One region of the Micrococcus sp. Alg238-R198 genome, then DNA from elsewhere that is predicted to be linked to it. Evidence: riboswitches for the same ligand, from Rfam matches in the RefSeq annotation. Region 1 holds a riboswitch; the other holds the start of a gene.
The links. Region 1 has a riboswitch for S-adenosylmethionine ahead of G6R13_RS11005 (bifunctional o-acetylhomoserine/o-acetylserine sulfhydrylase). Riboswitches for the same ligand answer to the same signal wherever they lie in the genome.
Positions count from the first base shown of each region.

Region 2: it holds a riboswitch for S-adenosylmethionine, as region 1 does, so the genes downstream of both, G6R13_RS03180 (flavin reductase family protein) here and G6R13_RS11005 (bifunctional o-acetylhomoserine/o-acetylserine sulfhydrylase) in region 1, are expected to answer to the same signal.

Region 1 covers NZ_UNRH01000014.1:28,857-35,950, reverse strand. The annotation lists gene gatB (Asp-tRNA(Asn)/Glu-tRNA(Gln) amidotransferase subunit GatB) at 1-501, shown strand, start outside; gene G6R13_RS11020 (phosphotransferase) at 517-1,593, opposite strand; gene G6R13_RS11015 (CPBP family glutamic-type intramembrane protease) at 1,734-2,621, shown strand; gene G6R13_RS11010 (VOC family protein) at 2,640-3,275, opposite strand; SAM riboswitch class IV at 3,453-3,568, shown strand; gene G6R13_RS11005 (bifunctional o-acetylhomoserine/o-acetylserine sulfhydrylase) at 3,699-5,066, shown strand; gene G6R13_RS11000 (homoserine O-acetyltransferase) at 5,063-6,193, shown strand; gene G6R13_RS10995 (SGNH/GDSL hydrolase family protein) at 6,269-7,094, opposite strand, start outside.
Region 2 covers NZ_UNRH01000002.1:245,299-252,392, reverse strand. The annotation lists gene G6R13_RS03200 (acyl-CoA thioesterase) at 16-597, shown strand; gene G6R13_RS03195 (FMN-binding glutamate synthase family protein) at 629-2,623, shown strand; gene G6R13_RS03190 (MFS transporter) at 2,740-3,960, shown strand; gene G6R13_RS03185 (cold-shock protein) at 4,175-4,378, opposite strand; gene G6R13_RS03180 (flavin reductase family protein) at 4,617-5,141, opposite strand; SAM riboswitch class IV at 5,215-5,334, opposite strand; gene G6R13_RS12270 (hypothetical protein) at 5,527-6,141, shown strand; gene G6R13_RS03170 (RNA-binding S4 domain-containing protein) at 6,189-6,557, opposite strand; gene hisD (histidinol dehydrogenase) at 6,568-7,094, opposite strand, start outside.

The DNA.
Region 1 (7,094 bases):
TTCTCGGACGAGGAGTTCCGCGACGTCGTCAACGCCGGCGTCCTGGACGAGATCGTCGCGACCGTGGAGGCCGGCGCCTCCGCGGCGGCCGCCCGCAAGTGGTGGATGGGCGAGATCGCCCGCCTGGCGAACGTCCGCGAGGTCGCCGTCGCCGAGCTGGGGATCACCCCGGCGCACGTGGTGGAGGTCGAGGAGCTGATCGCCGCGAAGACGATCAACGACAAGATCGCCAAGCAGGTGCTCGGTCTGGTGGCCGACGGCGAGGGCGCCCCCAAGGAGGTCGTCTCGGCGAAGGGCCTGGCCGTGGTGTCCGACGACGGCGCGCTCACCGAGGCCGTCGACGCCGCGATCGCCGCCAACCCGGACGTGGCCGAGAAGATCAAGGGCGGCAAGATGGCCGCCGTCGGCGCCCTGATCGGCCCGGTCATGAAGGCCACCCGCGGGCAGGCCGACGCCGGCCGCGTCCGCGAGATCGTCCTGGAGCGCCTGGGCGTGTCCTGACGACCGCGCGGGCCCTCAGCCGTCCAGGGCGGTGAGGGCCCGCGCCACGCGGGGCAGGGTCTTGCGCAGCAGGCGCCGCCAGGACCCCGCGGCCAGCCCGCCGACGATCGCGTCCCGGGCCGCCGCGTCGTCGAGCGTCTCCAGGGCCATCGCCCCGAGCCACACGCGGGCCCGGCGCGCCTCGGCCGCGTCCCGGGCCAGGTCGGGCACCTTCTCCTCGCCGTGCCAGAGCGCCAGGTAGGCCACGTTGAGGGCGGGGTCCCACGCGCACGCGAAGTCCCAGTCCAGCACCCCGGCCAGCGCCCAGCGCAGCGGGGCGCGCGGGTCCTCGTCCTCGGGCACGGCGCGCCAGCGCATGTTGTGCCCGGCCAGGTCGCCGTGCACGAGCGACGGCGGCACGGGCGGCGCGGCGGTCCACGTCGTCACCGCGTCCGCGAGGGCAGCCACCGCGTCCGGCCACGCCTCGGCGCCCAGCCGCGCGTCGACGTCGTGCCCCTCCCACGCGCCCAGGCGCGCGGCGACCGCCCCCGGCAGCGCCGCGACGTGCCGGGCGCGCTCCGGCGTCCACGGGCCGCGGAACGCGAACGGGCGGCCGAGGTGCGGGGCGATCCGCGGGTCGGTGACGTCCACGGCGGCGAGGTCGTCGAGGACGCCGCGCAGCACGGCCGGATCGCCCTCGTGCGGCGGGTGCGGCCCGCCCGGGAGGAAGCGCTGCAGCACCGCGGCGCCCGGGCCCGCGGGGACGGGGTCCGAGAGGGCGACCGGGACGGCCCACGGCACGTCGCGCTCGGCCAGGGCCGAGGCGAGCCCGTCGAGGAGGGCCAGGCGCCGGGGCAGGTGCGCCGCGGGGTCCCGCTCGGGCGCCCACCGCGCGGCCGGGGCGGCGCCGACCTCGTGGGCCCGCGTCATCCGGAGGACGCCGACGTCCTCGAGCACGAGCACGCGGTGGAACTGCCCGCCCTCCTCCACGGACGCCGCGGCCCAGTCGGCTGTGCGGAGCCGCCGGGCGAGGGCGGGGTCGAGGCCGGGGCGGAGGTGCTGCAGGGCGCGGTGGACCAGCTCGAGCTCGCTGGGGGCAGGCGGGGAGACCACACGACCACGCTAACCCTCCCTCCGCCCTCCCGGACTTTCGAACGTGACATCGGGGGAATGGGGACTTTCGAACGGGAGAAAGGCCCCACCTCACGTTCGAAAGCGCCCGGGGGGAGAGGGGCGGGCCGATACTGGAGGGCATGCCCGCCACCCCGCGCACGTCCCGCACCCCGGCCGTCCGACCCGCCCCCGCGCTGCCCGCCCCGTCCGCGCGCACGGTGCGGTGGGAGATCGCGATCGTCCTCGGCCTCTCCCTGGGGAAGTCGGCGGTCTATGCGATCGTCCAGCTCATCGACAAGGCCACCCAGGCCCCGCTCGGCGAGCAGACCACCGTCCTCAACCCGGCCCTGGCCGACCGCTGGGCCTTCGACCTGACCTATCAGCTGCTCGGCATCGGGTTCGCGCTCGTGCCGGTGGCCCTCGTGCTGCACCTGATGCACCTGCGCGGCCGGAACCCGTTCCGGGTGCTCGGCCTCGACCTGCGCCGCCCCGGCCGCGACCTGGCCTGGGGCCTGGGCCTGTTCGCGGCCATCGGGCTGGGCACGCTCGGCGTCTACGCCGCCGGCCGGGCCCTGGGGATCACGACGGCGATCGTCGGCTCGGCGCTCGGTCAGAGCTGGTACCAGGTGCCGGTCCTGCTGCTCTCCGCGCTGCGGCACGGACTGCTGGAGGAGGTCATCGTGGGCGCCTGGCTCGTCGACCGGCTCGGGTATCTGCAGCGGCTGCGCGCCGCGGGCCTGGCGCACGATCCGGCGCCGGCCGTGCCGTCGTCGTGGGTGAGCGCCGAGGGGCTGTACCTGCCGACCCGCGTGGCGGTCGTCGTGCTCGCCCTCGCGCTGCTGCGCGGGGCGTACCACCTGTACCAGGGGATCGGGCCGGGCGTGGGCAACGCCCTGATGGGCGTGGTGTTCGTGCTCGTGTTCCTGCGGGTGCGCCGGGTGATGCCGCTGGTCATCGCGCACGCGCTGCTGGACGCCGTCGGGTTCGTCGGCTACCCGCTGCTGGCGCGGGCGGGGCTGCTCGGCTGAGCGGCCCCGCCCCCGCGCTCAGAGCGTGACCTCGCCCTTCGGGGTGCGGAAGGTGACCGAGACGATGCCCGGGGTGCCGGAGGGCGCGACGTACTCGATGTTCACGTCCTGGACCTGGCCGTCCTCGTCGTCGCCGAGCCACTCGGCGAGGCGCTCGGGGGAGCCGGCGATGTTCAGGCGCTCGATGGTGGCCTGCGGCTCGGCCGCCTGCGAGGGGTGCATGTCCTCCTGACCGTCGGCCCAGCGCAGGATGAACGGCAGCTGCGGGTCCGCGAGGGTTCCCTTGACGCCGATCTGCCGCCAGGACAGCTCCCGGCCGTCCGGGAAGCGACGGTTGCCGGGGACGGCCTCACGGCCGAGGCGGCGCTCGAACCGGCCGATGTCCGGGGTGGCCACCGCCCAGCTCATCCAGCCGCCGCCCTGCTCGGTGCGGGCGCGCACGAGCTGGCCGAACGGCGCGCTGAGGGAGGCCGGGTGGTCCAGGGCCTCGACGACCTCCAGATACTGCCTGCCCGCCATGGGGAACAGGGCGTTCTGCGTGCCGAAGCGGGGGTGGACACCGCCCTTGATCCGCTCGATGCCCAGCGTCTCGGCGATGCGGGCGACCGTGGCGTCCAGGCCCTCGGGGCCGGCGGCGTAGGACACGTGGTCCATGCGACAGGTGTGCACTGCGCTGTTCCTCTCCGTTCCCGGGCTGCCCCGGGGGTTGACCTGGTGCGAGTCGCGGGGCGTCGAGCCCTTGACGGGTCGGGCGCCCCGTGCGGAGAGCGTATCCGCGGGTGACACGCGTGACGAAATCGTGGCGGGGCGGCGGGCTACACTCGGAGGCACGGTCACGAGAGTCAGCAACAGGCCCCGGCATGCTGACCGGCAACCCTCCTTCCGCGGTGGGGTGCCCCGGGTGACGACCAGGCCGGCCCCACAACGGACGCCGGCAAGCGCGGGCCGATCCCACGGCCCCTCTCGACGGCGCCGGGTCATCTCCGGCACCTCGACGACGCCGGTTCCCGGATCGGCACGTCGGCCGGCGGGCGGGGCGGCCGGGTCCGGCCCCTGAACCCCTCAGGAGGGTCCGCCATGACCGACCAGACCACCCCGACCCCCGACGCCTGGGGCTTCTCCACCGCGCAGGTCCACGCGGGCGTCGCCGTCGGCCAGCACGCCTTCGGTGCGACCGCCCTGCCGATCTTCCAGACCACCTCGTACGACTTCCCGTCCGCCCAGGTGGCCGCGGACCGGTTCGCGCTCAAGGACCTCGACCCGCTCTACACCCGCATCGGCAACCCGACGCAGGGCCCGGTGGAGGAGAAGATCGCCGCGCTCGAGGGCGGTGTGGGCGCGCTGCTGCTGGCCTCCGGTCAGGCGGCGACGACGTTCGCGATCCTCAACCTCGCCGGCGCCGGCGACCACGTGGTCGCCTCGGCCAGCCTCTACGGCGGCACGCAGAACCTGTTCAAGCACACCCTCGCCAAGGTCGGCGTCGAGACGACGTTCGTGACCGACCCGGACGACCTCGAGTCCTGGCGCGCCGCCGTCCGGCCGAACACCACGGCGTTCTTCGGCGAGACCCTCGGCAACCCGCGCGGGGACGTCCTGGACGTGCGCGCCGTCGCCGACGCCGCCCACGAGGCCGGCGTGCCGCTGATCGTGGACAACACGCTGGCCACCCCGTACCTGCTGCGGCCCATCGAGCACGGCGCCGACGTCGTCACCCACTCCGCCACGAAGTACCTCGGCGGGCACGCCGCGGCCATCGCGGGCGTGATCGTCGACGCCGGCACGTTCGACTACGCGCAGCACGCCGAGCGGTACCCCGGCTTCAACGAGCCGGACGAGTCGTACCACGGCCTCGTCTACGCGCGGGACCTCGGGGTGGGCTCGCCGCTCGGCGCCAACCTGGCCTTCATCCTCAAGGCGCGCGTGCAGCTGCTGCGCGACTACGGCTCGGCCATCTCCCCGTTCAACGCGTTCCTGGTGAACCTCGGCCTGGAGACCCTGTCCCTGCGCATGGAGCGGCAGGTGGCCAACGCGGCCGCGGTGGCGCGCTGGCTGGAGGGCCGCGACGACGTCGAGCACGTGGTCTACGCCGGCCTGGAGTCCAGCCCGTGGCACGAGCGGGCCCAGCGCTACCTGCCGAAGGGCGCGGGCGCGTTCGTCTCCTTCGAGATCGCGGGCGGCCGCGAGGCCGGGGCCGCGTTCGTGGACGGGCTCACCCTGCACCACCACGTGGCCAACATCGGCGACGTCCGCTCGCTCGTGGTGCACCCGGCCTCCACCACCCACTCCCAGCTCACCGACGACGAGCAGCGCGCCGCCGGCGTCACCCCCGGCCTGGTGCGGCTCTCGCTCGGCGTGGAGGACATCGAGGACATCCTCGCCGACCTCGAACGCGGCTTCGCGGCCGCCGCCCGCCGCGGCGACGACGACGCGGGGGAGCGGGCATGACCGCCGTCGCCACGCGTCCGTCGCGCACCGCGCTGCCCCGCGGCGGCCGCCACCGTCTGCGGGTCGGCGAGCTGCGCACCGAGACCGGCGGGCTGCTGCCCGACGTCGAGCTGGCCTACGAGACCTGGGGCACCCTCGCCGCCGACGGCGCCAACGCCGTGCTCGTGCTGCACGCCCTCACCGGCGACGCGCACGTGGCCGCGCACGAGGAGGACCCGACGCCGGGCTGGTGGGACGCCCTCGTCGGCCCGGGCCGCGCCGTGGACACGGACCGGTGGTTCGTGGTCGCCCCCGCCATGATCGGCGGCTGCCACGGCTCCACCGGGCCCTCGACGCCCGCGCCCGACGGGCGGCCCTGGGGCTCCCGGTTCCCGTTCCTCACGCTGCGGGACGCGGTCGAGGCCGAGCGGCGCCTGGCCGACCACCTCGGGATCGGCGCCTGGCGTGCCGTGATCGGCGGATCGATGGGCGGGGCCCGCGCCCTCGAGTGGGCCGCGACCCACCCCGCGCGCGTCGCCGGGGTGGGCGTGCTGGCCGCCACCGCGGCCTCCTCCGCCGACCAGATCGCGTGGGGCCAGGCGCAGACCGCGGCCATCCGCCTCGACCCGGACTTCCAGGGCGGCGACTACTACCCCGGCCCCGGCCCCGTGGCCGGCCTGGGCATCGCCCGGCGCATCGCCCACACCACCTACCGCACGGCGGGCGAGCTCGGCCAGCGGTTCGGCCGGGAACCGCAGGGCATCGAGGACCCGTTCGGCGCCGTCGTCGGGGTGCCGGGCGGGCGCGGGCGCTACGCCGTGGAGTCCTACCTGGACCACCAGGCGGCCAAGCTCACCGACCGGTTCGACGCGAACTCCTACCTCGTGGTCACCGAGGCCCTCATGGGCCACGACGTCGGGCGCGGGCGCGGCGGCGTGGCGGCGGCGCTCGCGGACTACCGGGGCCGGGCGTTCGTGGCCGCCGTCGACTCGGACCGGCTCTACCTGCCGGCCGAGTCCGAGGCGCTCGCGGCGGCGCTGCCCGCGCGGCCGCCGGTGCACACGATCGCCTCGCCCATCGGCCACGACGGCTTCCTCACCGAATACGGCCAGGTGGCCGACACGCTCAAGCGCACCCTCGCCCTCTGAACTTTCGTTCGGGAAACGGCGGCGTGTCGCGGCACTGTCGTTCGGGAAACGGCCACCGGTCCCCGCCGGCCGGGCTCAGGGCTCGACGATGTCCAGCGGCTCGGTGTGGTCCGAGCCCTGCGGCATCGGCGCGCCGAAGAGCGGCTCGGGGACGGGGCGCTTGGCCGTGACGCCGTCGCCGGAGGAGACGCCGCGGAGGCGGCGGACCACCCACGGCGCCAGGTGCGTGCGCACCCATGCGGCGTCCGACGCGCGGGCCGCGCGCCACGTGCGCGGCGCCGGCGGGGAGAGGCGCAGGTGCTCGAGGCCGTGCTCCACGCCGAGGGTGTCCAGCACCATCGCGGCGATCGTGTGGTGGCCGAGCGCAGAGAAGTGCAGGCGGTCCTCGGCCCACATCTCCCGCCGGGCGAGGTCCTTGAGCGACCACATGTCCGGCACCAGCGCGTCGTGCCGCAGCGCGATGGTGCGCACGTTCTCGTTGTAGATCGCCACGGTGCCGCGGATGCGGCCGATGACGGGCGTGCCCTTCACGTCGGTCGCGTTGAACAGCAGCACGGTGGCGCCGTCGGAGGCCAGACGCTCGACGACGGCGTCCAACCGGACCGCGATCTCGTCCGGGTCCGCGCCGCGCAGGATGTCGTTGCCGCCTGCGCAGACGCTGATGAGGTCCGGCCGCAGGGCGAGCGCCGGCTCCACCTGGTCCTCGGCGATCTGGTCCAGCAGCTTCCCGCGGACCGCCAGGTTGGCGTAGGCCAGGTCCTCGCCGGGCGGCGTCAGGCGGGAGAGCTCCTCGGCCAGGCGGTCGGCCCAGCCGCGGTGGTAGCCGGGACGGTCCGGGTCCGGGTCGCCGATGCCCTCGGAGAACGAGTCCCCGATGGCGACGTAGCGGCGCCACGGATGG
Region 2 (7,094 bases), on a different contig from region 1:
GAGGAGGAACCTCTGATGCATCTGATCCCCCGCACGATCTGGGTCGTCGCCCGCGCCCGCCGCCGCCCGCGCGCCGGACTCTGGGAGCCGACGACGTTGCCGATGCGCGCCCTGCCCACGGACGTGGACATGGCCCTGCACGTCAACAACGGCCAGTACTTCGGGCTGTTCGACCTCGGCCGCTTCGACGCGATGGTCCGCACCGGCCTGTGGGACGAGATCCGCCGTCGCGGCTGGACGCCCGTGGTGCAGGCCGAGCAGATCGCGTTCCGCCGCTCGGTGACCCTGGGGCAGCGGTTCGACGTGGAGACGCGGATGATCGGCCTGGATGAGCGCGCGGTGTGGTTCGAGCAGCGCGTGGTGGTCGACGGCGACGTCGCGGTGCGCGCGTACATCTGCACGCGCCTGCGCAAGAAGGACGGCCGCCCCGTAGAGAACGACGAGGTCCGGGCGATCGCGGCGGCGGCCGGCCACGACCTCGCGGGGGAGCCGACGCTGCCGGAGTGGCTGCACGAGTGGCGGCGCAGCGTGGCCCTGCCGTCGGCCCGGACGCCCCTGCCCCACACGTGGGACTTCGACACAGTGCAGCGAGGATGAACGTTCGAGTGATATAGGGCACGATGGTCGGGTGAACAACAGACTCCTGATCGTCGCGACCCTCTCGCTGGCCGCGCTCGTCGTCGTGCTGGTGGCCGCCATCGGCGGCGGCGCGTGGTGGGTGCTGGCGGTCCTCCTGGTGGCGCTGCTCGTGCTCGCCGTGTGGGACATGACCCAGAAGCGGCACGCGATCCTCCGCAACTACCCCGTGCTCGGCCACATGCGGTACCTGCTGGAGTCGATCCGCCCCGAGATCCAGCAGTACTTCATCGAGCGCAACTTCGACGGCAAGCCGTTCGACCGGGACACCCGCTCGATCGTCTACGCCCGTGCGAAGGGACTGGACAGCCACAAGGCGTTCGGCACCGAGCGGGACACCTCGGAGATCGGCTACGAGTTCCTGTTGCACTCCACCGCCCCGGTCAACCCGCCGGAGGAGCCCCCCACGGTGCGGATCGGCGGCCCGGACTGCCGCCGGCCCGTGGACATCTCGCTGATGAACATCTCGTCCATGTCCTTCGGCTCCCTCTCCGCCAACGCCGTGATCGCCATGAACAAGGGCGCCGGCCTGGGCGGGTTCATCCACGAGACCGGCGAGGGCGGCCTCACCAAGTACCACCGCGGCAACGGCGCGGACCTGTTCTGGGAGATCGGCTCCGGCTACTTCGGCTGCCGCAACGAGGACGGCACCTTCAGCCCGGAGAAGTTCGCCGAGAAGGCGCTGCTGCCCGAGGTCAAGGGCATCACCATCAAGATCTCCCAGGGCGCGAAGCCCGGCCTGGGCGGCATGCTGCCCAAGGAGAAGATCTCCCCCGAGATCGCCGAGGCCCGCGAGATCCCGATGGACAAGGACTGCCTGTCCCCGGCGTCCCACTCCGCGTTCCGCACCCCGCGCGAGATGGTCAGGTTCGTCGAGCAGCTCCGTGAGCTCTCGGACGGCAAGCCGATCGGCATCAAGTTCTGCGTGGGCTCCCGCGTGGACGTGCTGGCCATGACCAAGGCCATCTGGGAGGAGCGGATCGCCCCCGACTTCATCATCGTGGACGGCTCCGAGGGCGGCACCGGCGCCGCCCCGCTCGAGTACTCGGACCGCGTGGGCACCCCGCTGACCGAGGGCCTCATGCTCGTGCACAACGCGCTCGTGGGCACCGGCCTGCGCCACATGATCAAGCTCGGCGCGGCCGGCAAGGTCGCCACCGGTTCGGACATCGTCAGGCGTCTGATCCAGGGCGCGGACTTCACCATGTCCGCCCGCGCGATGATGATGGCCACCGGGTGCATCCAGGCGCAGAAGTGCCACACGAACGAGTGCCCCGTGGGGGTGGCCACGCAGGACCCGCGTCTGATGCGCGCCCTCGACGTGGAGGACAAGGGCAACCGCGTCTTCAACTACCACCGCCTGACCGTGCGCGAGGCCGTGCAGATCATGGCGTCCATGGGTCTGACGCATCCGTCCCAGCTGAACACCCGCATGCTGCGCCGACGCGTGGACCACCTGAGCACCCGCTCGTACGCGTCCATCTACCACTGGCTGCGCACGGACGAGCTGCTCAACGACCCGCCCGCCGGCTGGGCCATGGACTGGGAGGAGGCGGACGCGGACCACTTCGGCGAGCACGCCCGCGTGGACTACCTCACCGAGCGCGACCCCGAGTGGCGCTCCGAGCTGCTGATCCCGGGCCGCGAGGCGGGCGGCGCCCCCGTGCAGGGCTCCCCCATCTCCGGGACGGGCTCCACGCTGGTCGACGCCCGGCAGACCGAGTCCGTGCCGCTGACGACGTCGCCGATGCCGCGCGTCAGCTCGTTGGGTGAGGGTGAGTCGCTGTCCCCGCACGGCGGCCGTCGTCGGGCCCCGCAGGATCCGGCACCCGCCGCCACCGCCGGCGAGACGCCCACCGACGAGAACGAGGGCCTGCCGGCGGAGGCCGGCGAGCGGCCCGAGCGCCAGGACGGCGAGGAGGTCACCCAGCGGGGGACCACCGGCCGCGTCGAGGGCGAGCACCGCGGCGAGGGCCGCGTCGGCTGACCCACCCCCGCAGTCACCCCCGCTTTCGAGGCGGGAAATCCACCTCACACGACGCCCCCGGGCGCCCATGAGATAGATTTCCCGCCTCGTCGCGTGAGGGGTCGTAGCCTGGGGCCGTGACCCTGCCCGCCCCCGCCGCTCGCCGCCCCTCCGCGGCCCTGCTGTGGGTGCTGCTGGCGGCGATGGGCGCCGGGCCCCTGTTCAACTACGGCGTCTCCGCCTCCTCCACGGTCGTGATGGAGCGGCTCGACGTCACCTCGGGCCAGCTCGGCACCGTGATGACGGTCGTGTTCGCGGCGGCCGCCGTCACCTCGCTCGGCCTCGGCCGGGCCGCCGACCGCCTGTCCGCCCGCGCACAGCTGAGCATCATCTTCGGCGGCACCGCCGCGGCGCTCGTGCTCGGCGCCGTCGCCCCGTCCCTGCCCGTGCTGTACGCGGCGGCCGCCGTGGCGGGCGTCACGCAGGCCATCTCCAACCCCACCACGAACCGGATCATCCGGACCGTGGTGCCGCCGGAGAGGCGCATCGGGTGGGTCGGGGTGAAGCAGTCCGGCGTGCAGGCGGCCCAGCTGGTCGGCGGCCTGTTCTTCCCGGCCGCGTCCCTCGCCCTCGGCTGGACGGGCGCCGCGCTGGGGGCCGCGGTGCTCATCGGGGCGCTCTGGGTGCTCGCCCTGGTCGCCGCCCCGCCGCTGCCCGGGGCGCCGCCGCCGGCCACCGGCCCCGTCGGCGGGCGACGACGGCGGGACACCTCGCCCCTGCCGGCCACGGTCTGGTTCTTCGCGGCGATCGCGTTCCTCACCGGCCTGGGCATGCAGGCCACGAACACCTACCTGCCGCTTTTCGCGGTCGAGACGCTGGGAATGACGCTCGTGGCCGGCGGCGCCGCGGCGGCCGTGTCCGGGGTGGTGGGGGTGCTCTCCCGGATCGGGTGGAGCCGGCGGATGAGCTCCGGAGACCGGCCCACCACCCTGCTGGCCGTGATCTGCCTGGGTGCGGTGGCCGGCGTCGTGGTGTTCCTCGCCGCGGACCTGCTGGACCTGCCGGCCCTGCTGTGGGTGGGCGCCGCGGTGCACGGCTTGACGGTGCTGGGCGCCAACGTGGTGATCAACGCGGGCCTGCTGAGCGAGGTGCCGGCCGAGCGGCTCGGCCGTGCGACCGGGGCGAACTCGATGGGCATGTACGCCGGCTTCGCCCTGGGCCCGCTGCTGATGGGCGTGCTGCGCGACGTCACGGGCGACTACCGGGCCGGCTTCGCGGTCGTCGCGGCCGGGTATCTGCTGGCCCTGGGCGTGGTGCTGCTGCTGCGTCGCCACGTGGGCCGGCGGGGCGCGGCCTGACGCGCAGGGCCAGGACGAGACCCACCGCGGAGGACCGCGCCTCAGCGACATCACCGCAGTGCAGCCCTGCGGTGATGTCGCAGCGCCGCGGTCGAACGGGCGTACGGCGGAGTGCGGCGCAGTGCGCGGGCGTGCGGGACGCACGGAAGCGCACACGACGACGCCCCCGGTCCATACGGACCGGGGGCGTCGGAAGCCGTGCGTCAGGCGAAGATCAGAGCTTCGTCACGTTGGCGGCCTGGAGGCCCTTGGGGCCGTCCTGGGTCTCGAACTCGACGCGGTCGTTCTCCTGGAGCTCCTTGAAGCCCCCGCCCTGGATGGCGGAGAAGTGCACGAACACGTCCGCGGAGTTGTCCTCGGGGGCGATGAAGCCGTAGCCCTTCTCAGCGTTGAACCACTTGACAGTACCGACAGCCATGATGGTGTCCTTTCGATGTGCCCCCGCGGTGCGGTGGCGGTGTTGGACCGCGGCCCGGATGTGGGACGCGGGTGAAGCGGCGAGACTGAACCGCTTGCCCAACACTCATCGACGCCGGCGATGCCGGGCTGACGAGCAGTGAAGATGGCGGGATACAGCTTGATCAACTTCAGGCTCCATCATTGCACGGATCTCGCCGACCGGGAACCAGGGGCCCGATTGTTCACCTGGAGTTCGCTCAGAGCGCGCGCAGGCCGTGGAAGAGATTGCGGTGCAGGGCGGCCGGGGGAGCGGCGTCCGTGTGATCCGCCAAGGCCGTCACCTCCAGCAGCACCACCGTGTGGTCGCCCGCCGGGACCTCGGCGTGCACCCGCGTCTCGAGCCAGAGCGAGGAGCCCCCGATCAGCAGGGCGTCGTGCGGGCTGCGGTGCACGTCGAGACCGGCGAAGCGGTCGCCCTCGCGGGCGGCCAGCTGACGGCACAGCGGCGTCTGGTCCGCCGCGAGCAGGGAGACGCCGATCGCCCCGGCCCGGCGCAGGCGCGGCCAGGTGCGGGAGCTGTTCTGTGCGGAGAAGGACACGAGGGCCGGCTCCCAGGAGATGCCCACGCCGAAGGACGAGGACACCATCACCTCGGGGACGTCGTCGGCGAGGCCCGCCAGCGCGACGACCCCGGTGGGGAATGCCGAGAGGCCGGAGCGGAGGTTGCCGAGGGACAGGTCGGTGTCCCACGCGGCGGTGTGGGGTTCGTGGGTCAGGGTCATGGCGCGCGTCCTCTTCCGATGACTGGCGCGGCTCCGCAGACGGCGGGAACGCGGATCGCCCGGATCCGCGGAGGCGCGGTACTTGCCCGTCGGGGTGTCCGAGGGGCCGAATCATCACCTGGAGCACCCCACTACTGCGTGAGAGGGTTGCCGTCCCGCCGGCCAGGGCCGTGAATGACGGGAACTCGTGATTCTGGGGATCAGCCTACGGAGGGGTCCGTGGGGTGGTCAAAGCGCGGCGGTCGCGCGGCGTCATCCGAGCTGCCCGATGTGATGCTTGACACACCGCGCATCGCCAGCCAGGATCAAGCCACTCGAGAGGGGGGCTCGAGACCGCAGCCCGCGGCCCCGCAATCGGTTCTCTGAGAGGGATCGGATCATGCGGATGGACATCGAGAAGAAGCGTGCGGCATTGTCGGCCGCCGTGGTCGTCGCGGCTCTCCTCGGTATCGCCATCTCGGGATGCTCCGCTTCCCCGGGCAGCGTCTCCTCCACCGCGAAGGCATCCACCGCTGCGGCGTCCTCCGTCACCGTGACGTCAGCGGCCCCCTCGGCAACCCGGTCGGCCTCCGCCACCGGTTCGTCCGCGTCGTCACCCGCCGGTGAAGAAGCACTCCCCGCCGCGCTGTTCGAGGAGGACGGGATGACGTTGGTCGAGTACACGCGCCGGCATCCGGATGCGGACCATCTCGACCCGGAGAAGGAGTCCGTCCTGGAGGAGGCGGTCGGGACGGGCACACAGCAGATCACCGTGGACGCTCAACAGGGTGCGGTCCTTCGGGTCATCGTGCTGTGTCCTTCGGATGCCACCGGTGAGACGGAGATCCTGACCTCACGGGGTGGCGGGGGAACGAAGACCTGGATGGCCGGATCGGAGGCGCTGTGCGGCGGCTGGTCGGCGGCGACTCCCCCCGTGGATGAGGCGGGGCCGATGACGTTCACCGTCACGGTGGACAACGACAAGCCGTTCCGGATGGTGCTGACCGCACCCTCCGCATGAGGCCGCCATCACGACGGCGGATGACGGCGCGGGGAGGACGGAGGCGCTCAGCGTCGGTCGCGGCCGCGCAGCGCGTCCAGCTGCCGGCGGTCCCGTTTGGTGGGCCGGCCCGCGCCCCGCTCGCGGTACGGCACCGCGAGCAGCTCACGCGGCACGGGCGGCGGGGAGTGGTCCACGTACTGCTGCCGGGCCACGGGGGCGCCCACCCGCTTGGCGATCAGCCCCGTGACCTCCAGGATCCGCTCGCGTCCGTCCTGGCGCACCCGCACCCGGTTCCCGACGACGACGGGCGTCGCCGCCTTCACGGGCTCGCCGTCGATGCGCACGTGGCCTGCGCGCACGGCCGCCGTGGCCGCCGACCTGGTCTTGTACAGCCGCACGGCCCACAGCCACGCGTCGATGCGGACGCCGCTCACGCCCGCCCCCTCACGCGAAGCGGGCGCGGATCGCGGCGCCGTGCGCGGGCAGGCGCTCGTCCTCGGCCAGCACGCCGATCCCGTCCGCGACCTCCTTGAGCCCGGTCTCCGTGTAGCGGATGCGCTGCTGCAGGCGCAGGAACGTCACCGTGTTCAGACCGGAGGAGTGCCGGGCCGTCCCCGAGGTGGGGAGCACATGGTTGGACCCGGCCGAGTAGTCGCCCAGCGGCACGGGGGCGTGCGGGCCCACGAACACGGCGCCGGCGTTGCGGATGCGCCCCACGAGGGCCTCGGGGTCGCGCGTCTGGATCTCGAGGTGCTCGGTGGCGTAGCGGTCGGAGACCTCCACGGCCTGGTCCATGTCCCGCACCAGCAGCACGCCGGACTGGGGGCCGGTGAGGGCCTCGCGGATCTGATCCTCGTGGAACGCCCCGGGCACCTGCGCCTCGATCGCCGCCTGCACGTCCCGGAGCAGGTCCTCGGAATCGGTGATGAGCACGGAGGCGGCCAGCGGGTCGTGCTCGGACTGGCTGATCA